4 regions of the Lysinibacillus sp. NPDC056220 genome follow, and region 2 is predicted to be linked to each of the others. Evidence: riboswitches for the same ligand, from Rfam matches in the RefSeq annotation. Region 2 holds a riboswitch; each other region holds the start of a gene.
The links. Region 2 has a riboswitch for cobalamin ahead of ACOZBY_RS15190 (hypothetical protein). Riboswitches for the same ligand answer to the same signal wherever they lie in the genome.

Region 1: another riboswitch for cobalamin. It lies ahead of ACOZBY_RS00775 (glutaredoxin family protein); the one in region 2 lies ahead of ACOZBY_RS15190 (hypothetical protein).
Region 3: another riboswitch for cobalamin. It lies ahead of ACOZBY_RS11725 (hypothetical protein); the one in region 2 lies ahead of ACOZBY_RS15190 (hypothetical protein).
Region 4: another riboswitch for cobalamin. It lies ahead of nikA (nickel ABC transporter substrate-binding protein); the one in region 2 lies ahead of ACOZBY_RS15190 (hypothetical protein).

The regions. Positions count from the first base shown of each region.
Region 1 covers NZ_JBMOXD010000001.1:155,950-162,192, forward strand. Annotated here, with positions in the region: gene dut (dUTP diphosphatase) at 61-498, opposite strand; gene nrdF (class 1b ribonucleoside-diphosphate reductase subunit beta) at 510-1,478, opposite strand; gene nrdE (class 1b ribonucleoside-diphosphate reductase subunit alpha) at 1,466-3,559, opposite strand; gene nrdI (class Ib ribonucleoside-diphosphate reductase assembly flavoprotein NrdI) at 3,556-3,915, opposite strand; gene ACOZBY_RS00775 (glutaredoxin family protein) at 3,912-4,136, opposite strand; cobalamin riboswitch at 4,254-4,431, opposite strand; gene ACOZBY_RS00780 (NAD(P)/FAD-dependent oxidoreductase) at 4,957-5,862, opposite strand.
Region 2 covers NZ_JBMOXD010000004.1:104,162-110,404, reverse strand. Annotated here, with positions in the region: gene ACOZBY_RS15210 (C40 family peptidase) at 82-1,218, shown strand; gene ytvI (sporulation integral membrane protein YtvI) at 1,303-2,361, opposite strand; gene ACOZBY_RS15200 (hypothetical protein) at 2,452-3,003, shown strand; gene ACOZBY_RS15195 (glutathione peroxidase) at 3,091-3,636, shown strand; cobalamin riboswitch at 3,739-3,938, shown strand; gene ACOZBY_RS15190 (hypothetical protein) at 4,103-4,660, shown strand; gene ACOZBY_RS15185 (ABC transporter substrate-binding protein) at 4,644-5,594, shown strand; gene ACOZBY_RS15180 (tyrosine-protein phosphatase) at 5,730-6,243, shown strand, end outside.
Region 3 covers NZ_JBMOXD010000003.1:336,361-342,603, forward strand. Annotated here, with positions in the region: gene ACOZBY_RS11720 (GTP-binding protein) at 1-1,197, shown strand, start outside; gene ACOZBY_RS11725 (hypothetical protein) at 1,306-2,064, opposite strand; cobalamin riboswitch at 2,297-2,480, opposite strand; gene ACOZBY_RS11730 (hypothetical protein) at 3,193-3,426, opposite strand; gene ACOZBY_RS11735 (DUF4190 domain-containing protein) at 3,659-3,922, opposite strand; gene ACOZBY_RS11740 (PH domain-containing protein) at 4,243-4,623, opposite strand; gene ACOZBY_RS11745 (hypothetical protein) at 4,725-4,871, shown strand; gene ACOZBY_RS11750 (hypothetical protein) at 4,899-5,117, shown strand; gene ACOZBY_RS11755 (ABC transporter ATP-binding protein) at 5,160-5,885, opposite strand; gene ACOZBY_RS11760 (ATP-binding cassette domain-containing protein) at 5,899-6,243, opposite strand, start outside.
Region 4 covers NZ_JBMOXD010000003.1:82,703-88,945, forward strand. Annotated here, with positions in the region: gene metE (5-methyltetrahydropteroyltriglutamate--homocysteine S-methyltransferase) at 1-1,883, shown strand, start outside; cobalamin riboswitch at 2,004-2,196, shown strand; gene nikA (nickel ABC transporter substrate-binding protein) at 2,341-3,960, shown strand; gene nikB (nickel ABC transporter permease) at 4,032-4,985, shown strand; gene ACOZBY_RS10505 (ABC transporter permease subunit) at 4,987-5,790, shown strand; gene ACOZBY_RS10510 (ABC transporter ATP-binding protein) at 5,801-6,243, shown strand, end outside.

The DNA.
Region 1 (6,243 bases), on a different contig from region 2:
AGGATTGAGTTCAGTACATACCAAACTCAATCCTTACAAACGCCTATTGAAAACTTAATCTTATTTTGTACCACTCGCTCCAAATCCCGAAGTTCCACGAACCGTTTGAGATAATTCATTAACTTCCAAGAGTTGAATAGTAGGGACAAATTGAATCACCATCTGGGCAATTCGCATAGATTTTTCTACGAAGAACGTATCTTGACCATGATTAATTAAAATTACACCGATTTCCCCTCTATAGCCTTCATCGATTGTTCCTGGGCTATTGAGCACTGTAATACTATGTTTTAAGGCTAGTCCACTTCTTGGTCGAATTTGTGCTTCCGTTCCTTTTGGTAATTCAATTTGAATTCCTGTTTTAATTAATTTAGTCCCACCAGCAGGTATCTCTACAGTTTCAATGGAATAGAGGTCCATCCCAGCATCGCCAGGGTTAGCTTGCATGGGTAGCATTGCATCTTCATGCATTCTTTTGATTTTTACTTCTACATTCATTGTTCTTCATCCTAACGATTAAAATTAAATGTGTCATCTGTAATTGGCGCTACTTTTGCCTTAGCATAGGTAGCCCCCTTTTGTGAAAAGAAATCATATGTGGAGCCCTCATTACGAATTCCATTCATAACGATTGGATTCACTTCTTCTTCAGGAAACATAGCTTCAAAACCAACATTCATTAAGGCTTTATTTGCATTATAACGCACATAGGCTTTTACCTCAGGCGATAATCCTGTCTCCGCATAAATGTCCTCTGTATATTTCATTTCATTCTGATATAAATCCAGCAGTAATTCATAGCCCCATAATTGTAAAGCTTCTTGCTTTTCTTTTGAAAATTGCTTATATAGATTTTGAGCAAAAAATCCTACTGCAACACCATGAATGGATTCGTCGCGCAAAATGAGGGAAATAATTTCAGCACTGTTTCTTAAAAAACCTTGCCCACCTAAGTATAATGGGTAGAAAAAGCCAGAATAGAAAAGGAAGGATTCAAGCATAACGGATGAAAACATCGCTTTCCATAAGCTCTCAGCGTCCCCTTCTTCAATACTATTATAAATATCCGCTATTTTATTTGCCTTATATTGTAAATATTCATTTTTCTTTACCCATTCAAAGAGCTCGTCTATTTCCTCGTTTGTACAAAGCGTTGTAAATATATAAGAATATGATTTAGCATGTATTGCCTCAAATGCATCAAAAACGGTTAATACAGCCTTTTCCTGTAAATCATCTGTATAAGCAGCAACACGATTCATCCCAATATTTGTCTGAACGGTATCCAGCAAGGTTAATCCTGCAAACACTTTTTTATACGTGTCCTGATGCTCAAAACTTTTCCACTGTTGAATATCTTTACTCACTGCAATTTCTTCGGGAAACCAAATTTGCTTCCATTGCTGGTCCCAAAAAATTTGGGCCAGTTCACTTGTTGCTTTGTTCCAGTTGACTGCCTCATACACTATATTTGACATGCTACACACTCCTCTAAGCTTTGTAATCGTTGACGAACATAGTAAACGGACTTAATCCCTTTAACCCATGCATAAATGTATACTTTAGCTAGTTGTTCTGTTGTCCAATTATCAGTGACATAAAGAGTCATTGAAATACCTTGGTCAACATGTTTTTGAGAAGCTGCGTATAAATCAATTAAATCATAAGGATCAACATCATATGCCTCTACATATAGATGACTGTTTTCATTTGTTAAATGTGGCATTGGATAAATTGTTCGACTATCTGCATAATCACGAACCTCTACACGTTCTGTACATGGAGAGATGGAGGCCGTACAGCTACGAATGTACGATATACTACCAGTTGGTGCTATAGCTAAACGATATGAATGGAATAAGCCATATTGCATAACATCTTGCTTTAATAATTCCCACATTTTACTAGTAATGATTGGAATGTTTCCGAGTGCTTTTAATACAGCAGGTGAAAGCTCTTCTTCAGTCTTATTTACATATTGATCAAAATAGATACCTGAAGCATAATCGCTATCTTCAAATCGATAGAACGTTTCTGCTTTTTCTTTAGCCATTTCCATCGATGATTTTAGAGAATAATAGTTCATTGCTTCCATAAAGCGGTCCATGAAATGAATAGAATCTTTCGAGCCATACATAATTCCCTCCGTAACAAGATGTCCATGGAGATTCATACACCCTAGACCTACTGAGTGCATTAATTGATTGGCTTTTGCGACCGACGGAACATTTTTGATGTGCGTCATTTGGGATACATTTGTTAATAAGTGCATAGCTGTATCGATTAATGCTTCAAAATCATTTACTTTACTCGCTGCGTGGATATCAATTGACCCTAAATTACACGACACATCTAACCCATATTCGTTAGGTTGATCTTGATCTGTGATAACACTAGTTTCTTGAACTTGCAAGATTTCAGTACATAAGTTTGACATTTTTACGCGACCGATATTTTTTAGTGGATGTACGTCATTAACATTATCATCAAAAATTTCAAAGGGATAACCGGATTCGAATTGAGCTTTTTTTACCTCTGTATAGAGTCTACGCGCATTCAAACGTTTAATTTTACGGATTTTAGGATTATCTAGTAGTTCATAGTACATATCAGAAATTGAAATTTCCGACATTCGTTTACCATATACTTTAAAAATATCATATGGACTAAATAACACTATATCTTTATCACGCTTCATCAGTTCGAAGAAAATACTTGGTATAATAATACCTGTTGATAGTGTTGCGAGGCGAATTTTATCATCAGCATTTGGTTTTTTTGATGAAATAAAATTCTCTATATCTGCATGGAAAATATTTAGGTAAACAACTCCTGAGCCATTACGCTGACCAAGCTGATTAGAATAACTAAAAGAATTTTCTAATAGTTTCGCCACTGGAATCACACCACTTGCACGATTTAGTATTTCTTTAATTGGATCACCTAAAGGACGTAAATCCGTTAAGTTGACCCCGACCCCTCCACCTAGACGTGATAGCTCTAAACAATAACCAATATTTTCAGCGATGCTATTCATGGAGTCATCCATGGATAATTTAAAGCAACTTACTAATTCGCCACGAGCTTTCTTCCCACTATTTAATGCAGTAGGCGTTGCAGGTTGATAGGCTTCCATCATCGCTTCTACAGAACGTTCTGCTAGTACCGTGTTCCCCTGTGCCAAGTACAAGGCAATAATGACAATCCGGTCCTCATATTTTTCTAAGATTTCTTCTCCATCACGACTTTTCATAGCGTAGCTGTCATAAAATTTGCTAGCACTCATAAATGATGGGAAACGGAAATTATAATCATACGCTTTTTTGTACAACTTTTTAATAAAATCCATCTCGTACATGTCGATAAAAGCTTTTTCGTAGTAGCCTTCATCAACTAAATAGCGGATTTTTTCCTCTATATCTATAAAGTAACGTAAACGTACGTTGACATATTCTAAAAAGTAGCGGCGCGTAGCCTCACGATCCTTTTCTAACTCTAGTAGCCCCGTTGTACTATAACGATTCAGTACGTCATTATTAAGCTTTAAATAAGTTTTCATCCCATTACCCTCGTTTCATAAAACGTTTGTATAGCTTCATAATCTGTTTGATTGCCGCGCAAATCTAATTTCCTCACTAATGGTACATGATAGGTAGTAGCAATTTTCTCTCCTGCTGCGCCAAATACATGATGTCCAAAGTTACTGTTGCCACTAGCAACTACTCCTTTACAAAAATCTCTGTTTTTATCTAAGAAACGTTGCACTTTTGCTGGAATGTCGCCTAAACCATCTGTGTATGTAATTAAAAGATAAGGCTTATTCAAGCTTAATTCCTCTGAGAGTTCAATAGATTCTGCCCTTAGTTTAGATACTACATTGCGGACATTTCCTGTACGACTAGCGTAAACGATCATAGTGTAATCATCTCAATACGAGAAACAATTTCCTGAACATCCCCTATAAATGTTTCATCCACCTCTAAAACAGGCACACTTAAAAAACCTGCATCAATAATTGTTTGTTTAGCTTGTTCATCGTGATCAATATTAACAATTTCTGCTTCAAGTCCTGCTCGTTGTAATTCGGATTTTACCCAAAGGCATTTTGGACAGATTGTTTTCGTATAAAGTTTCATAGTAATCCCTCTTTTCATAAAATAAAAAAGCTACCTCTTCTAAAGAGATAGCTTACATGGAAACGTTAACATACTAAAAATACTGACGTTCCCATCTCTTAATCCCCGAAGAAATGATAAATTTGTTTTATAAAGGCAGGTCTCCTGGCTTTGCTTCAATCTCTGATTTCCTTCCCATGCGAATGCACAGTGGTTACAATCATCGTCAGCTTTACAGTTGCGGGGACAGCGTCGGAATAGTACCGAACTTCCCTATTAAACTACATATAGTAGTACCTATACAAAACGAACACAATATATTGTTTTTCAATAGTTTTAAGTGTACCATCCTTTATATAAAAAGTAAATCGCGAAATAAAAGTTCATCAATTTGAGACTATTCATATTTTCTGACATAACCTTAATCGAAAGAGATAAAACATAATCATATAAAAATATAACTATAAAAAAATAGGAAGTTACATGCTGATCATTTATTTACCTAATAACGGAGGCCCAATTGAAATTTTATTCATAAAAAAGGCATCTTTCCATAATAGTAAAGATGCAATTATGACTAAAACTACATAATCGTCAACCCACTTTGAGAAAGATGTATATCATTCATCATACTCAATTTATCCTATCTTTGCAGATTTTTCGTTGTACTTGTCCCTTTGCAACTATTCATAATAAACAGGTACCTTTATCCAGTTATTCTGTATTCATAGTATAACATATCCAAGTTCTTTCTCTGTCCGCTCAACTAGGTATATTAACTTTATCCTTTATTTACAAAAATAGCTGATGAATTTTCTATACTCATCAGCTAACCTTTTACTTAAAACCTATCTATTGTGATATCCAAATTTATACTAGAGGCTGTCTTAAAACCTTCCGCAGCAGCGATCATTAAAGAAGAGGCACCCCCCTTTTCCGTTTCACCTGCAACATATATTCCAGCCGCTGTTGTTCGTCCAGTACCATCAGTAATAATTGTCCCATTTTCATCAACTTGGCAATTTAGCTGTTTAGCAAATTTATTTGGACGATAAAAATTAGGTACGACAAATCCACCACTTCTTAAAATATGTTCACCTGTTTCTAATTCAATACTAATTAAGTTACTATCTTCCCCATGCAAGTTTTTTACACATTCTGTATACAGTTTAATTTTTTTACGTTCAAATTCACTTTGAACGTTATCGGAAAGTTGATGACCATTCGTAAAAACGATTAAATCCTGTGACCAATTAAAAACCAATTTGGTCATATGTTTAATATGCTCCTCTTTTTCTGCTATGATAGCCAATGGCTTGTCTCTCAGCTCCCAACCATCGCAATAAGGACAGCTAAACAAGCTTTTACCATAATATTGTCTGATTTGCGGGAGGGGAAACTCCTCTTGTATTCCAGTAGCTAACAATACTTTTGCAGACATATATGATTTATTTTCCGAAGTTTTGACAAGAAATAAACCGCTTTTATCATCTTTAGTTATCTCGATAATTGTTTGATCTAACATAGATATAGATGGGTAAGATTTTATTTCTTTACTAGCTATATTCTTAAATTCTTGTGGCTTTATCCCATCTCTTGTTAAAAAACCATGCGACTCTTGAGTTACACGATTTCGATTAGTTCCATTATCAAATATAGCAATCTTTCTGCGCGCCCTTCCCAATGTTAAGGCAGCACTTAAACCAGCAGGGCCACCACCTATAATTACACAATCGTATTTATTCATCCTTTTTTCCTCCACATCAAAATATATTATAGACCTTTAATATCTGTAATTAAGGCAAAAGACACCGCAAAAGTTATATACCTTTTCAATTATGAGTCATTAAACCCTTAATGTTTAACTACCTCATTAAAGATTACGTAGCATAAAATAACGTTTAGTTTGTCGGGTCTTACCGCCCTATTAAAGACTTAACATATCTATAATATCTATTTAGTTTTTTTTCGTCAATTTTTTCGTTTTCATATTTAAAATACATAGGACCATCAAATATCTGCCGTTGAAAGAATTCTTGTCCACAGAAATGAATCTACTATAGGCTAGTTATGAATGAGGTAAAGTAAAAGCCACTCCAAAAGTTTGGAATGGCTAATTTTTTTACTG
Region 2 (6,243 bases):
AAATGATTAAATTTAGAATCGTTCAACAGATTACATAGAGTATTCAGAGCGAAATTGATAAATGAAGGGAAATGAAGGTACGTGGGTAAGCGCAATAAATGGCGTAAGTCGATGGTGCTAGCTTTAGCACTAGCAGGCGGCTTATTATTTAATACAATTCAACCAACAGAAGTACATGCTGAAGAAACTTCTCAACAAATGATTGAGAAAAAGGCTGAAATAGATGCACAGGTTAAAAAATTACAAGAAGAACTAACGAAATTACAACAAGAGATCGACGAAAAAGTAAAAGTATTTAAACAAGTACAAGCGGAAATTAAAGAAGTGGATGCTAGTATTGTTGAAACAAAAAAACGTATTGAGCAACGTTCTAAAATCTTAAGTGAACGTATGGCTGCATACCAAGCACAAGACAACACAGTCGGTGTTTATTTAAATGTAGTTCTTGAAGCAAAAAGCTTTGCCGATTTAATGGACCGTGTCGTAGCGGTTAAAACATTAATGGATGCGGACCAAGAATTAGTGGATCAACAAGAAGCTGACAAAGCGAGCTTAGAGCAACAAAAAGCTACATTAGATGAAAAACAAAAAGAGCTTCAAAAACAATTCCAAGAGCTTCAACAAAAAGAAAGCGAAATGGAAGTGAAAAAGGCTGAAAATGAAGCAAAATCATTAGCCTTAAAAGCTCAAATTGCTACAAAACAGGAAGAAGAGCGTTTAGAAGCAGAACGTAAGGCAGCAGAAGAGGAGGCGGCTCGTTTACGTGCTCTTCAAGCAGCAACACCAGTAGTACAAGCTACTCAAAATAACGGTGATGGTGAACAACCACAAAAAATTATCGTTGGTTCAGGCGCTGGTACTGCCTCTTCAGGTGATGCAATTTCTACAGCAAAACAATTCCTTGGTCGTCCATATGTATGGGGTGGTAATAATCCAACTTCAGGGTTTGACTGTTCTGGTCTTGTACAATGGTCTTACAAACAAGCAGGCGTTTCTTTACCACGTACTGCATCACAACAATATTTAGCAACACAACGTATTTCTGCTGGTGAAGCACGTGTTGGTGACTTAGTATTCTTTAGCTATGGCTCAGGTGTAGCGCATGTAGGTATCTACTTAGGTAACAACACAATGATTGATGCTCAAAATAATGGTGTTGTCATTGAATCACTTGATTGGTGGAATCAATATTTAGTAGGCTTTGGTCGAATTCAATAAGCCACCATATTATATAGACGATTAACTTGATAAAAAGGTCATCTTTGTAAAGAAAAAATACAAAGATGACCTTTTTTATTGGGATTAAATTTTAAAGTTCACTTTAATGATGCCTGTTTCCTTCAAGGCGATAAAGAAAATAATGACAAAGGGTCCAATAAGCAAACCGATAATTCCAAATAACTGTAGACCAATAAACATAGCAATTAATGTTGGTAAAGTTGATAAACCGATATGTTCTCCCATCAGTTTAGGCTCGACTACACGACGAATAATGAGTAAAATAGCAGCTAAGATGAATAATTTTACAGCAATAGCTGTGTTTCCCATTAAAAGGTGATAAAACCCCCACGGTGCTAGAATAATGATGGAGCCTAAAAAAGGGACTATATCTATCAGCCAAATAATAATAGTCATCGTTATGGCGTATTTCGGCTGGATTAATAAAAGTCCAACAAGTGTAACGCCTCCAATAATGAAGCTTACAAATAAATGTGCTTTCATATAGCCTAATGTTGCATCCTTTAAACGGTTTAAAATAATTTTTATTTTCTTTGCTGTATTAGGCTTTAAATACTTATAAGTAATGCGCTTCAATTTTGGCAGATCAAGCATAAATAGGAATAGGGCAATCATATAGACGAGAAGACTGATAAATAGCCTTGGAATCTCTGAAAAGAAGGCTGAAACTTTGCTATAATTAAAGAAACTTAAAAAAGTTTCTTCAATTTTCTTTATGAAATCCATTGTGGTTTTTTGAAGCGAAGTACTAACTTCAGGTGGAAAGTCTTCAGTGTATTTAGAAATATTTTCTTGCATATGAAGCCACATATCTGATAGCTTGGAAATATAATAGGGAGCTTGCTTAGACAATAAAATTATTTGCGTCATGATCTGTGTAATTGAAATATAGCAAATAATAGAAATTATAATGACACTCACTATGTATATAAAGGCAACTGCAATTTTTCGAGACATTTTCCAGCGCCTTTTAAAGAACATGACGATCGGTTCAAGGAAAAATGCGCTAATAGCTGCTAATATTAACGGCATAGATACAGGAATAATAAAATAAGCAGCTATAATTAGTGACAGAATCACTAGCAATCGAAAAATCAATTTCCTAGCATTAAATTTATTCATAAACTCACCTTCTTTGCGAAAAAAATTAAGTTAAGTGTACCATAAATAAAGTTTAATGACGTTCTGAAACAATAAAGGTAGGGATAAATTATGGAAAAAGAGATTTTGCAACTTTTTAATAATCTAACAGAGCGTAATCGAGATATACAATATGAATCTTACGAGGAACTGATGAAAATTCTGCAGGAGCCCGTAGATTGGACATATGCAGTGTGGGAACAGCTTGTACAAGCACTTACATATAAAAATGGCCATGCCCGTGCACTTGCCGCGCAAATTTTATGTGCTTTAGCTGCAAACAGTGATCCCGAAGAAAGAGTATTGGAAGATTTTTTAAAGATTTGGGCTGTGACCTATGATGATAAGCCTGTCACGGCAAGGCATACATTACAAGCTATTTGGAAAATTGGTTTAGCAGGCCAAGTACAAAGCGATTTAGTTGTATCTTTTTTAGCCAAGAGATTTCAAACTTGTTTAGATGAGAAGCATCCTACTCTCATTCGCTATGATATTATTGTATCCTTAAAAAAATTATATGATCATACGAGTGATTCTAAATTATTAGACATAGCACATCGATTAATTAATGAAGAGCAAAATGTTAAATATAAAAAGAAATATAAGTCAGCCATCCGTTCCTAGTAACGAGATGGTGTTTTTTGTGCAAACTCTTTGGTTATTGGAGAATAGTCAATTATAATATATGAAAAAAACAAAAGGGGTTAGGGAATGAGCATTTATAATTATTTAGTACGAAAGCCGAATGGTGAAATTTTATCAATGGAAACATTTCGCGGAAAAACATTGCTAATAGTTAATACAGCTAATCAGTGCCGATTTACATATCAATTTGAAGACTTACAAAAAATGTACGATAAATATGGAAAAAATAATTTTGTCGTTCTAGGTTTTCCTTGTGATCAATTTGGCCACCAAAATCCAGAAGATGGAGAGGAAACTGCGCATCTTTGTAAAGTAAACTACGGAGTTACGTTCCCCATTTTTGAGCTTATCCAAGTAAATGGTGAGACGACACATCCTTTATTTAATTATTTAAAACATGAAGTCGATTTCCGTGAATTCGGGAAAGCAAGCATGCAGGAGAAAATGCTGGCTGAGGCGATCGTTCAATTTGCTCCAAGTTTTTTAGATGGTCGAAATATTCGCTGGAATTTTACTAAATTTTTAGTAGATGCAAGCGGAAAAACCGTAGCTCGCTTTGAGCCTACAGACTCACAGCTTGATATTGAGCAAGCAATTGAAAAAGTATTATAGTCGAGTAACTTTAATGCTATGATATCGCCTATAAAACGAGTATACTTTTTGTACGTAACTATTTTTTCCTATCAATCTATGATAAACTGCATTACAAGTGAATTATTCTTGCAGAATAAAGGTGCTTGCTAGCATAATCGGGAATTCGGTAAAAGCCGAAGCTGTTTCCGCAACTGTAAGTACAGCCATTATAAAGATTAGCCACTGTTTCGTAGGAAATGGGAAGGTTCTTTATAGCTATTATATATTTCATATAATAGCATTGTACAAGCCAGGAGACCGACCTTTATTTGAACGTATAACAACTCTTCGGAAGCTAGGAGGATATACGGCAAATACATAGGCAGTGTCGTGTTTGTATGACAATCATTATGTTATTTTCGTCGTTCCTTTGCGTGAGGAGCGACGTTTTTTTATGTACTGAACAAGCGAGAATTTTCATTTGGAAAAATGGGGGGATAGTAGATTGAAAAAAGATGCACGTTATTCTTGTTATCCTTTTATGCGTGAGAGGGCTTCAACTGTCGATTTTGAGATTCGCACAGATAGTTTAACAACGCATATAGGGGTTGCACTAGCTGTAGTGAAGAAAGAGGATGTCCAGGCTGTTGCAGATGATTTAATGCAGATTTTACCTATGGCTTATCATGTTAATGGCTCTGTTCGTGGAAAGCTAGCAGTTACAGATGAAGATCTATCCTGGTTAAGTGCGCGCTATGATTTTTATGTTCGTCATGTGAAGGATGAGATTCAAAATTTTGTTTTACCTCAAGGAACAGAGGCGGCGGCTGCTCTACATCTTTGCCGTAGTGAGGCGAAAAAATCGTATCGAACTTTACACAAGGTTTCAGAAGAACAAGAGGTGCCGTCTATTCTCTTTGATTATTTAGGCTTATTAGCCAATGTATGTTTTGTAATGGCTGTCTATATGAATCAACAAGCCGGAATAGCTGAAATTCCGTTTATGAGTAAATCCTATCCAATGAAAAAGAAAAAGGTGAATAATAATGAAGAAACTATTTAATTTACACTGGCTATCGGTCTTATTGCTAGCGCTCGTTTTAGCAGGTTGTGGTACCGCGGGAGATACAAAAAATAAGGATGTGTCTCAAGATGAACAAAAGATTGAGCAAACAAGTTATAAAGTAACCGATGATCGTGGTGTGGAAATAGAGTTTAAGGAAGTGCCAAAAACAGTTGTGTCTTTACAACCTAGTAACACAGAAATTCTATTTGCACTAGGGGTTGGCGATAAAATTGTAGGTGCCACTGAATATGATACTTATCCAGAAGCAGCTCAAAAAATCGAACGTGTTTCTGATACTGTGAATTATAACAGTGAGCGAATTATAGCGTTAAAGCCAGATGTTGTGATTGCGTATACGATTGGTAAGAAGGATGCACTTAAGCCACTCGAAGATGCAGGAATTAAAGTGTTTGTTATTCAATCAGCGGCTACATTCGATGATGTATATGGAGATATCGAACAAATTGCTGCCGTTATGGATGTGAAGGAAAAAGGAAAGGCATTAAACGAAGAAATTAAAGCAAAAATCGCTGATGTGAAAACAAAGGTTAAAGAAGTAAAAACACCCAAAAATGTTTATTTAGAGATTAGTCCAAAGCCTGAAATATATACAGCAGGCTCTAGCACTTTCCAACAAGAAATATTAAATACGGCAAATGTAAAGAATGTGTTTGCAGATTTAAATGGCTGGAAGCTAGTATCTGAGGAAGATGTTATTGCGAGAAATCCAGACGTCATTTTAACAACAGTCAACTATACAGAAAATCCAATTGGAGAAATCCTTGCTCGTGATGGGTGGAATACGGTATCAGCTATTCAAAATAAGGCAGTTCAACCCCTTGACACAGATATCTCAAATCGCCCAGGTCCGCGTATCGGTGAAGCAGTTGAGCTAGTTGCTAAAGCTGTGTATCCAGAGTTATATAAATAAGATCGTAGAAAATGCTAGTTGTTTATTACAGCTAGCATTTTTTATTTTATTACCTAGTGTGAAAATTGGTATTCATGTAGTTTGTTCGATAGAATAAAGATAAGAACACTTATTAATATAGGGAGGTGTAGTTCAGTGAAGCAAGTACAAAAAAATATTTCGTTTGAGGCCGTTTATAATTTCCGAGATATGGGGGGGTATCAAACGAGAGATGGGCGTGTTATAAGGGAGGGCTTATTTTATCGCTCCGCCGCACTTGGTAAAATGACATCGACAGATAAAGAATTATTTGAAACATTAGGTATTAAAACAATTTTTGATTATCGTGACACGAATGAAGTACAACATAACCCTAATCCTGTATTTCCACAAACTCGATATATTCAAATCCCGGCGAAGGGAAAGCATGCTTTTGAAATGCCAACAAATACAGGTGGTAGAGAGTTTTATAAAGTAGTTAACGCTGATATGTTCAAGGACTTTTATGCACAAATGCCTTTCCATAATCCCTCTTTTAAGGAATTAATGTTGACGATACAAAACCCTGATAATTTAGGACTAGTCCATCATTGCGCAGTTGGAAAAGACCGAACAGGAATTGGCGGAGCTCTTATTTTATTGGCTTTAGATGTACCTGAGGAAACTATTA
Region 3 (6,243 bases), on a different contig from region 2:
CATGATGGACATCAACGTTTAACGTTCATCAAGGCCCTTACAGGCAAGTTACATATTCGGGATGAATTTACATTTGGAGATATCACAGAAAAAGTAACAGAAATTCGCCTATATAACGGCAGTCGATTTGAAACTGTTCAGCAAGTTGAGGCTGGTGAAATCTTCGCTGTTAAAGGGCTCAGTCAGGCAAATATTGGGGATCGAATTGGCAGTAAATTGCTATCACTGCCCTATGAGCTTGTCCCTACATTACAGGCAAAAGTTCAATATGAGGGTGAGCAACATATAAAAGAAGTATTAAGGATTTTCCGTTTACTAGAGGCCGAGGAGCCGTCATTGCGTGTCGTGTGGCAGGAAAAATTTCAGGAAATCCATGTGCACATAATGGGTGTCATTCAGTTAGAAGTCCTGATTGACGTGTTATTGAAACGTTTTGCATTACACATTTCTTTTGGAGAGCCGCAAATATTATATATGGAGACAATTGGGACAACCGTTACAGGCTACGGTCATTTTGAGCCACTCAAGCATTATGCAGAGGTTCATTTATTAATGGAGCCTAATGAACGCGGAGCAGGAATTACCTTTAGTAATGCCTGTCATGCCGATGATTTATCAGTGGGCAACCAGCGTCTCGTTGAGAAGCACTTGTTTGAGCGTGATCATCACGGCTTACTCACAGGCTACGCCGTCACAGATATTCATTTTACGCTATTAACGGGGCGTGGTCACAATGAGCATACCTCTGGTGGTGATTTCCGAGAAGCTACTTTCCGAGCACTACGTCAAGGACTAGAACAAGCACAGAACATCCTGCTTGAGCCATATTATCGCTTTAAAATGAAAGCTTCCAATGATTTTATTGGCCGTATGATGACTGACATTCAACAGGCTGCCGGCACATTCGACGACCCAGACCTCACCGAAACTGACGTTGTTTTGACAGGACGTGCACCTGTAGCAACCTTTATGAGCTATAGCACAATCTTTGCTGCCTATACCAATGGGAAAGGCTCACTTACCCTCCAATTTGATGGCTATGATGTGTGTCATAATGCAGAAGAAGTAATAGGCCAGATAGGCTATGATAAAAATGCGGACCCTGAATACAGTTCTTCCAGCATTTTTTGCGCTAAAGGCAAAGGCTATACTGTCCCTTGGCAAGAGGCTCAAGCAGCCATGCACTGTCAGGGATAAGTCAAGTAAAGTATTTGCAAGGACGGTGTGTTAGGCTAATAGCCTCAGATGAAGCATGATACGCTGGCATAAATAAAACAAGCCCTCCGCTTCATGGAGGGCTTGTTTTCATATCGCACCGACAGCTTTCTTTGAGGGCTTATGGACCTGATAAGCAGGTTCAACCACCACATAGCCCTGCGTATTAGTGAAGTCGATTAAAACTTTACCAGGCTGACTTTTTAATATTTGTAGTTGATCAATTAATGTTAACAATAGCTCATGGCCGTTCCCTCGTGGATGCCAATTTAAGTGATCACCATTTAACTCCTGAACCGCATCCAGAAATTGTTTATATTCCTGCTGCGCGAATGCGATTAGTTGATCCTGATGAGAAATTTCCATTAAATCATTTATATAAGTTTCATAAAAACGTATAACAATGGAGCATAGTAAATCATTGACACGTGCAGCGCTTAACACGGGATTGGGCTCTTGTGAAAGGCGATCAAGGTTAGGCTTTGCTCGTGTTGAATCAATGCGTGTAATTAAGTGATACGGCTCCCCGTTCACCTCATATATAATAGGGTTCGTCGGCATATACATCATAAAGCTATTCGTCTTCGTTTTCAGTTGATCCGTTAACGTTGCCAGAGCAAAAAGATGGCCTTCTACCTCACCATTTCTTATCCAAATAATGTCTTTATTATATAAAATTCGCTCAAAAAAGCGGTTGTTGCGAATCAGCTTCGTTGCTAATAATTGATCAATCAGTGATTCAACCACCATTCTTGTTTTCGCTTTTTTAGCAATTTCTGTCCTTGGCTGCTTACAAATGGTCATATCTACAAAAGGCGTTTCCTGTGTTATCGTTTCATGAATATTCATCCTATGTGCATCCCCTTTGCGTACATATTTTCAAAACAAAAAGGACTTCCTTCTATGTTTGAGGAAATCCTTCGCTTTAATGTGATTCATCACACAATGCCAAACAAACCCTAAGTAAATGTGAAGGAGTTCGAAAATGAACCCTTTCATGAACTTTGGGCGTTTGACGTACTGTGACGAACAGAGCATTCTGTTTTGTCAACATGCCACCTCCTATTCCTCGTAGGTTTATGGTGTGTACTCATAACAGGCAGGTATCCTGACTCATGGTCATCGCCACTTTTCCCCTTCCCATCATTTGACAGTGGTTGCTGAAAAGTCGCTCACATTTACAGTTGCGGGACAGTGTCGGATTCACACCGACTTCCCTTTTAAGCAAATTGCACGCAATTTACACCTATTACTACACGCTATTCAATTGTCATAGGAATCGGGTGTACTCCACATTCCTATTAGATTACTAAAATCAATTGTAAAGTAGTGGATTTCTAAAGTCAAATATCACAATATTTTCCAAACCATTTCTTCACTTAATCTTACAAACTCTGAAATTCTGACAACATGTCTTCCTATTTACTTTGATGGTATGATACTTCCTCAGCTTCATGCGGGTCATCTCTTTCGAAATCCCCTCGGATTTTCTACGCAGCATAATACTTAATAGCTTCAATTTCTTTACCGCTATACGTTCTGGTCTTTTCCAACGAATCAGCAAAATGGTCGTCTTTTTCACATATTAAATCAGCGAAACTAGTTAATGTTTTGTCCTAATACGTCCTTTACCGAATATCTTCTTTTTAACATCCGTATCACCTTCATCTATTATTCGACGTATATACTCGCATGAGAATAAATTTTAGCGAATGATTAACGGCTTTTAAAAAAGGATTTACGACACTTTTAATTTAGGTTATTAGTTATGTAATATTTGATAAAATGAGTTACGAGGGCAGGGGATTCCTGCGCTCATTTTTTTAACGCAAAACCGCGAGTTAAATCGGGATAAGACACTTGCATCATTTTGAAATACTAACATAAACAACCTATAAACGCACCTCAGACAAACCTATACGCACAACTACGCGATTCAACGATTCTCGCTACATCTGACAGCGTTGAGTGATGTAACTAAAGAGTAATAACTTCACCAGAGTATTGTCTTAATTGTTCAATGGCTACGGTTACGGCTACTTCCTCAGTCTCAATCAAACTCAATCCTTTTTTAATAGGACTCCAAAATTCATATCCGCAGTCTTCTTGCCACATATATACGTCTGTTGTAAAAAGACCATCTCTCCGTTTTATAATTTGAACTTTATATTGATGACTTGGAGACATTATTTCCTTTAGCATCTGTTCCATCGTTTCACCATCTTTACAAATAGTAATGTGTATAACTATTATTCTTCAAAAAGAAAAAAGCTTTGAGCAAAATCTTAAAAACAGGGGGCTTGGGAAGGTCATGCATTTTCAACACAAAAAAAGAGGTTTATGGTGTGTATTCGTAACAGGCTGGTATCCTGACTCATGGCCATTTCCACTTTTCCTCTTCCCGTCCAACTTAAAACGGTATTTTCTAAGGTCAAATACTAAGCTAAGCACCAGTAATTGAATAAAAAAGGATAATAGACAATACTGCAAAGGTTTGAATGATAATCCCGATCACGCTACAAATTAAACCAGAAATTGCCAAACCTCTGCCATTTTCATTGCTTTTAGCAATTTCCTTTGTTGACATTCTTGATAAAACTACTCCGAAAATCCCAAGAACTAATCCAATAAATGGTACGATGATAGAAAGAATACCAAGCGTTAATGAAATGATAGATTTATTATTCATTTCAATTTTTTCAACCATTTCCATTACCCCCCAACAATCTAATGTTACGAATAACACTTCTTCAAAAAACAGTTCCATCCATTGAATTCTATCAATATTATTGAAATATATCTATTATTTTACAATATAAAAGGTTATGCGTAAGGGAGAACCAGTCAGCATTTCTTTGCTAATTTCTAAGCTCTGTGCGCTTGCTCCCTAATTGGAACGGGGCGACAGCATACACCCCTCACATAGTAATTTCCCCATCCCTATTCCCCCTTTCTAAGCACAGCCAAAAAAGCCTCGCATCTATGCGGGCTTTGTATGTGATTCGTGATTGTGGCTTTATTTCATTATTACGAGACTAAAACATACTGCGCTAAAACACTTTGCACTTTATAAATATTGGTCGCCTTATTGAAGCTTTTTTGGATAGGTAGCGAACTGCCTGATACCCATATTTTTAGCTCTGCGTCTAAATCAAATGTACCAGCCGTTTCTACTGAAAAATGAATAATATTTTTATAGGGGATCGAATGGTATTCCGTTTTCTTACCAGTAACTCCTTGCTTATCAATGAGGATTAATCGTTTATTCGTAAAAATAAATATGTCTCTAATAATTTTATAGGCATTTTTGATGGTTTCGTTTGGAATTAATAAATCTTTGACCTCCTCCTGTAATTTTTCAAAATTCACCTCGCTTGCATTGCCGATTAATCCATCAAATAAGCCCATTCTTTATCCCCTTTCAGCTTTTGTTTGTTTAATATATTATGAAGAGAACCGGGCTACGACTCCAAGTTTTGGTATTATTTTTTCTGTAAGGAGGGGGTTCATTGCGAGCATTTCTATTTATTATCATGTCCCTCCTAGCTACAGTTGTTTTAGGCTGTACGGATAAAGAGCTAGCAGTGGGCAAATTGGCGAAGGTCAGCATTTCTAACGGCGAAGGATTTGACACTGTGAATACTGATTTTATCTAAGAATATGAGGATGAAGAGTCTCTTGAAATGTTCCATGAAGTCATTACTACTGCTGTGAGAAATAAGGAAATTGTTAATATGGCTACCCCTCCATATGATGTACAAGTAGTGGATATATATGGCTTCCATCTATGGGTAGGGGAAATGGGTCAAAAGGGAACGTTGATGAACGTGAAGGATACCCATACGATTTATAGCATCTCTGAAGATTTGATTGCCCCACTTAGATCATTGCTGCAAGAATAAAAAACACTTTCCATTCAAATAAGGAAAGTGTTTTTGGATTAATCATACTACGGCTTGAAACAGCATTTGCGCATATCGGTCTGTAAAAGCAAAGCCACCTTCGCCTTTATGGCTCTCATCGACAATTTTACCCGACTTCATGACATAAATACGATCACACAAATAAGAAACCGCCTTTAAGTCGTGCGATATAAATAAAATGGCCATGTTTTTTTCTTTTTTTAAAGTTATTAATAAATCTATCATTTCTCGTTGAATCAAGCGATCTAAACTCGAAACAATTTCATCACAAACTAATAGTTGGGGTTCGACTAAAATCGACCTTAGTAAATTAACCCGTTGTCGCTCCCCTCCACTTAGCTCAGATGGCAGGGCTTCTAATATATCGGTTGGGAGCATCACTTTTTCTAGCATTATCTGTAGTTCGCGATCAGTCAAAGACTTATGTGCTGCCATTAGAGGCTCACGTAACAATTCCTTGACGGTCCATACTGGATTTAAGGCAGCCGTAGCATTTTGAAAAATGATTTGGCAGTTCTCATAAAAATGCGAGCGATTTTGCTTCGTCATCAATTGATTTTCAAAAAACACCGCCCCTTTTTCAGGCTTTTCTAGCTGCATTATCACTTTGGCTAAAGTACTTTTCCCACTGCCGCTTTCTCCTACGAGTCCTACGATTTCACCTTTTCCCACGGTTAGGTTTATATTCTGTAATACTTGCTGTCCTGCTCGATAGCTTTTACTAACATGATTTACATGGAGCAACAATATCAACCGCCTCCTAAAAATGATGAGCGACAAGCCGCTTCGTAAATGGATGCTTGGGCTCCTTAAAAATTTCAGACATTCTCCCACTTTCTACTATTTCGCCATTTTTCATCACCAGAATAGAATCAGCCATCTTAGCAACTCCTAAATCATGCGTAATCAATAGTATCGTCGTCCCTAAGCGGGCATGGAGATTTTTTAGCAATTTGATAAATTCTTGTTGATGGAGCATATCTAGAGCAGAGGTTGGTTCATCCGCCATCAAAACGTCTGGTTCATGATAGAAGGCGCAGGCAAGCATGCAGCGTTGTAGCATGCCACCTGAAAGCTCAAATGGATAGCGATTTAACACATCCTT
Region 4 (6,243 bases), on a different contig from region 2:
TAGCCGACTTTTTAGAGGCAAAGGAAGCGTTCGGTATTATGGCGAAGCCGACACTTATTGGCCCCTATACATTTTATAAGCTCACTAAGGGCTACAATAAATTAACGCAGGTCGAATACTTATTAGCTTTAATACCTCTCTATGCTCAGATTATTCAAGAATTAGTAGATGCAGGTGCCGAATGGATTCAAATAGAGGAGCCATCTTTAGTGACGACACTTGACTCAGCAGAACTGAAGCTAGTTCAAGAAATCTATGCTCAATTGATGATGACAGTTCCAGCAGCAAAACTAATGCTACAAACATACTTTGAAGCATTATGCTCCTATGAAACATTAATTACACTGCCTGTACAAGGATTTGGCTTAGATTTTGTACATGGCTATAAAGGGAATATGGAGTCACTTCGACAATATGGTTTCCCTCCAGATAAAGTTTTAGCCATTGGGGTGGTCAATGGTCGTGATATATGGCGTTCAAACCTAGCGGAAGCGAATGCCATGATTCAAGCAATTGAAAAACTAAGTGATGCTAAGGAATTGTGGATTCAACCTTCAAGTAACCTGCAACATGTACCAATATCTACTTCATTTGAAAAGAAGTTGGACCCTGTTCTCAAACAAGCACTGGCGTTTGCCGATGAAAAAATCGAAGAGATTACTGAGCTAACTAAATATAGAAAGGGTCAAAACGGAACTCGACGTCATAATTTCTCAGAAAGTATGAAAGCCATTGAAGCACTAAAAAATCATCCGATTCGTCAAAATAAGATGATCCAGCAAGCCGTTCAATCCGTCTCCACAAAGGATTTTGAGCGACATAGTGATTTTAGTCAACGTCAAAAATTACAGCAGCAGGCGTTAGCCTTACCACTATTCCCTACAACAACAATCGGTAGCTTTCCTCAATCTGATGAGGTGAAGAGAAATCGGAATGCTTGGCGAAAGAAACAAATATCGAATACAGACTATGAAGCATTTATTGAACTGGAAACAAAGCGCTGGATTCACTTGCAGGAGGATATGGATATAGATGTACTGGTTCATGGAGAATTTGAACGGACAGACATGGTCGAGTATTTCGGTGAAAAACTGACGGGCTTTGCCTTTACTGAAAAAGCATGGGTGGTTTCGTATGGTTCTCGCTGTGTGAAGCCTCCGATTATTTATGGAGATGTTGAATGGACTTCATCCATTACCGTGAAAGAGTCAGCGTATGCCCAAAGCTTAACGAAGCGCTTTGTCAAAGGGATGCTGACAGGGCCAGTGACCATTTTAAATTGGTCCTTTGTACGTGATGATATTTCTCGGAAAGATGTGGCCTATCAAATTGCTTTAGCACTTTGTAAGGAAGTGAAAGCACTAGAAACGGCAGGTATCTCCATTATTCAAGTGGATGAACCAGCACTAAGAGAAGGGCTACCTCTTCGTAAAGAAAATTGGGGGGCTTACCTAGACTGGGCAATCAATGCCTTCAAACTTGCTACCTCGAGTGTAAAAGATACAACACAAATTCATACACATATGTGTTACTGCGAATTTAACGATTTCATAGAACCCATTAGTGCGCTAGATGCTGATGTGATTTCTATTGAAACATCACGAAGCCATGGAGAGCTTATTTCTTCACTTCAAGTGCATCCTTATACAAAAGGGATTGGATTAGGTGTATACGATATTCATAGTCCACGTGTGCCGAGTGAGGGAGAAATGTTAGCCATCATGAGAGATAGTTTACAAGTTTTAGACAAACATCAATTTTGGATTAATCCGGACTGTGGCTTAAAAACAAGGAAAGAGCCAGAAACAATAGCGGCTTTAGCTAATATGGTGGCTGCTACCAAACTATTGCGTCAGGAGGTGAAGGAATCTATATCGAGATAACGAGAGATAAAAGGAGTTAAGCAAAGATCAGGTTATCTGCCTGGTCTTTTTGTATCTGTTTATTATATTCAGAAAATAAAATTGACGTGAACATTTGAGCATGTTATGTTTATTACTAATTTCAAATATTGCATTACAAGTTTGAATGAAATTATTTTTCGTTCGATTAAAAGGAAAATGGGTGTAAATCCCATGCTGTCCCGCAGCTGTAAATGAGGAGTTTTGTTTCGATGACCACTGAGTTTTTTCTTGGGAAGGTGAAGCAAAATGATGATTCATAAGCCAGAATGCCTGCTTGTAAGAAGATTCATTGATGATCTACGAAAGATAGGGAGATGGATGGTAGCTTACGTATTGTAGGTTTATCTGTCCTTATTCTTGTAGAATAAGGTTTTTTTATGCCTTCTTTCTATTCAATTTGTAGATATGAACAGGGAATAGAGATAGGAGATAAAAAATGAGATGGACGAAGTATTTACTGCCTTACATGCTTGTTTTGACCTTCAGTTTTCTTGCAGGTTGTACAAGCACGGAAAAAGACAAAGGAAACTCAGCATCAACTGAACAGACAGATGAAAAAATGATTACGATTGGTTGGCCATTAGATGTAGGCCCATTAAACCCCCATACATATTTACCAAATCAGATGACTGCTCAAGCAATGGTTTATGAATCTTTAGTGGCGTATAACGATGATGGGACAATTACGCCAAAGCTAGCAGAAAGCTGGGTCATCTCAGAGGATAAAACTGCTTATACGTTCCATTTACGCAAGGATGTTAACTATTCGGATGGGACTGCCTTTAATGCTGATAATGTGATTCGCAATTTTGATGCGGTATTAGCGAATCGTGACATGCATTCTTGGATGGGCATGGTCAACCATATAAAAGAGGTCGTCAAAGTAGATGAATCAACAATACGTTTGCAATTAGACGAACCGTATTACCCTGTGTTAAACGAATTAGCCTTTGTCAGACCATTCCGTTTTTTAGGGGATAATGGCTTCCCAGACGGCGATAAGACAAATGATTCCATTCAATCAGCTATTGGCACAGGGCCATGGGTTTTAACCGACTATAAAAAAGATGAATATGCTTTATTTAGCCGTAATGAACATTATTGGGGAGAAAAGCCTCTCGTAGATAAAATAAAGGTTAAAATCATCCCAAATTCGGAATCCATTTCGTTAGCCTTTGAAAATGAAGAATTAGATGTCATTTATGGGCGAGGGGTTATTAGCTTAGATAACTATACGTATTTAAGAGATAGTGGCAAATATAAAACAGCTACATCTGAGCCACTGTCTACAAAAGCATTACTGTTCAATACACAGTCTGGACCGTTAGCTGAGCTAAAGGTTCGACAAGCAATGCAATATGCTATCAATAAGGAACAAATGGTAGAAAGCATTACACATGGTACAGAAAAAGTGGCTAACACGCTATTTTGGGAAGCAATTCCATATGCCAATATTGATTTAGCCCCCATTATATATAATCCTGAAAAAGCACAGAAATTGCTAGATGAAGCGGGATGGACGCTACAGAAGGGTGAAAAAATTCGTTCAAAAAATGGTCAACCCCTTACATTAGATTTAATCTATATTGCTACTGATGCCATTCAAAAACCTATGGCAGAGTTAATGCAGGGCGAGCTAGCGAAAATAGGCGTACAGTTAAATATTGAAGGCGCCGATGTGATGGTCGGTCTGCAAAAATTAATGGATGATCAGGTTGATATTAACTTCTGGCGAACTAATGGACCGCCGACTGATCCACATAGCTTTGCAAATGAATCAGCTACACCAAATGCTAGTGGTGTTTATGAAGCAAAATTAGGCTTACCAAATACTCAAGAAATCGATACTAACATACATCAATTATTAGTCGGGACCGATGAAGAAGAACGCGTGCAGCTATACACGGATATTTTAACAATGTTCCACAAACAAGCATTGTTCTATCCAATATCGTATGAAACGAATCAAGTTATTTATCAACCATATATGAAGGATTTTGCACCACGTGCTTCTGAGTATGACATTCCATATGCACAAATGGATAAAGAAAACTAAGTATGAAAGAGAGAGTGTGTCGAACCAGGACAACTCTCTTTTTATCATCGGATGAAATAGGAAGTGACGACATGTACGAATCGACTTGGATGTTTTGTGTAAAAAGAATTCTCACACTTCCATTTGTATTAGTAGGCGTATCTATTCTGACCTTTGTGTTTATTCGTTTCGTACCAGTAGAACCAGCAGAGGTCATTCTTCGACTTGCAAGAATAGCCCCAACACCAGAGGCTATACAAGCTTTACGAGAAGAATTAGGGACAGATAAGCCTTTTATCATGCAATATCTGCTATGGGTAAAAGGCGTTTTACAGCTAGACTTTGGGACATCTTTTGTTAGTAAATTACCCGTTGGTGATGAGCTATTTGCTAAGCTACCCGCTACCATCGAATTAGCTTTAGTAGCATTTATCCTTATTTTAACCTTTAGTATTCCATTAGGGGTTGTGAGCGCATTATATAAGCATTCCTTTATCGATAAAATCATTCGATTATTTACAGTCCTAAGTGTTTCCATTCCAACATTTTGGTTAGGGTTTATCCTACTTTATCTATTCAGTTTAAAACTTGGGATTTTTCCGACGAATGGAAAAGGTTCAGGAGCACATTTAGTTTTACCAGCTTTCACATTAGCTTTACCTACAATCGGATTGTTCTCACAGTTTATCCGCTCTGCCATCATTGAAGAATACGAGCAGCCCTATGTAAAATATGCACAGCTTAGAGGCTTAAAAAAATCGGTCATTCTCATCCGACACGTGGGGAGGAATGCTGCCATACCGATATCAACTTTGTTAGGGATGACACTCGGAAATTTGCTAGGTGGGGCTGTCATTGTAGAGCAAGTATTTAGTTGGCCTGGACTCGGTAGATATTTAATAGAATCCATAACGAATCGTGATTACCCCGTTGTACAATGCTATGTGTTGGTGATCGCTGTCATCTATGTGCTCGCCAATCTAGGCACAGATGTATTGCATCGTTTATTGGATCCTCATCTGATGATGAAGAATAGGAGAGAGTAAAGTGAACTTAGAACGTATACATATGAGAAGATTTATGAGTCTCACTATACTAATCATCATTGGTTTACTAGGACTGTTTGCCCCAATCATGATGCCTCATGACCCTTTAGCAGTCGATATTTCTAAGAAATTTTTAGCACCTTCATGGGACTATCCATTAGGAACAGACCAATTAGGAAGATGTGTCTTCTCACGATTGCTTTTAGGGATTCGGTATTCTTTAGGTGCGGCGCTCGTCATACAAATAGTTGCTATTGTAGTAGCGATCCTGTTGGGCGCATGGGTCTCTTTAAAAAGAGGTATAATAGATGCGCTATTTATTCGGATATGCGATATTTTATTAGCTTTTCCAACACTTGTACTAGCATTTGGGCTTTTAGGTGTATTAGGGCCAAGCTTAAAAAATGTGTTAATCGCACTTATTTTGACACAGCTTATTTATTATTCAAGACTAATTCGAAGTTTATTTATCGGCATGAATGAAAAGGATTTTATTCTAGCGGCAAGAATAAGCGGTACTACAGGTGTGAAATTAATTATTCGTCACTATCTCCCTCATGTTTGGCCTCCTATTGTAACGATTGTTGCATTAGATATGGGAAAGGTTATTTTAGAGATTGCAGGCTTTTCCTTTATAGGGCTTGGCGTGCAGGCTCCCACTCCTGAGTGGGGAATGATGGTAAATGAAGGGAAGCAATATATCCGCCAACATCCCGAATTAATGCTATATCCTGGGCTTACTATCGTTCTAGTTGTCCTAGTATGTAATGTTTTGGCAAGTAGTTTAAAGACGCCTGACCAGTAAAGGGGAAGTTATGAAAAAAGTTTTAGAAGTGAAAGACTTATCGGTCAAAATTGGAGAACAAAATATTTTAAACGCCATTCATCTGACAGCCTATCAAGGCCGCGTTTTGGGGATTATTGGCGAAAGCGGTAGTGGGAAAACCATGCTTTGCCAAGCTATCATGCAAGCCTTACCGTCTAGAGCGCAGATTATCAAAGGGCACATATTCTACCATCAACAAGATTTATTGAAGATAAATGCTGCTCAAATGAGAGCTTATCGTGGAAGACATCTATCTATTATTATGCAAAATCCTTCGACTGCCTTTGACCGTGTGCAAACCATTGAAAGTCATTTTCGTGAATCATTAAAGGCTCATTTTGTTATAACTAAAAATGAAATTAGACAAATTGCTATGGAAAGCATGTCAAAAGTTAATTTACCTAATCCCGAGAAACTTTTACACTATTATCC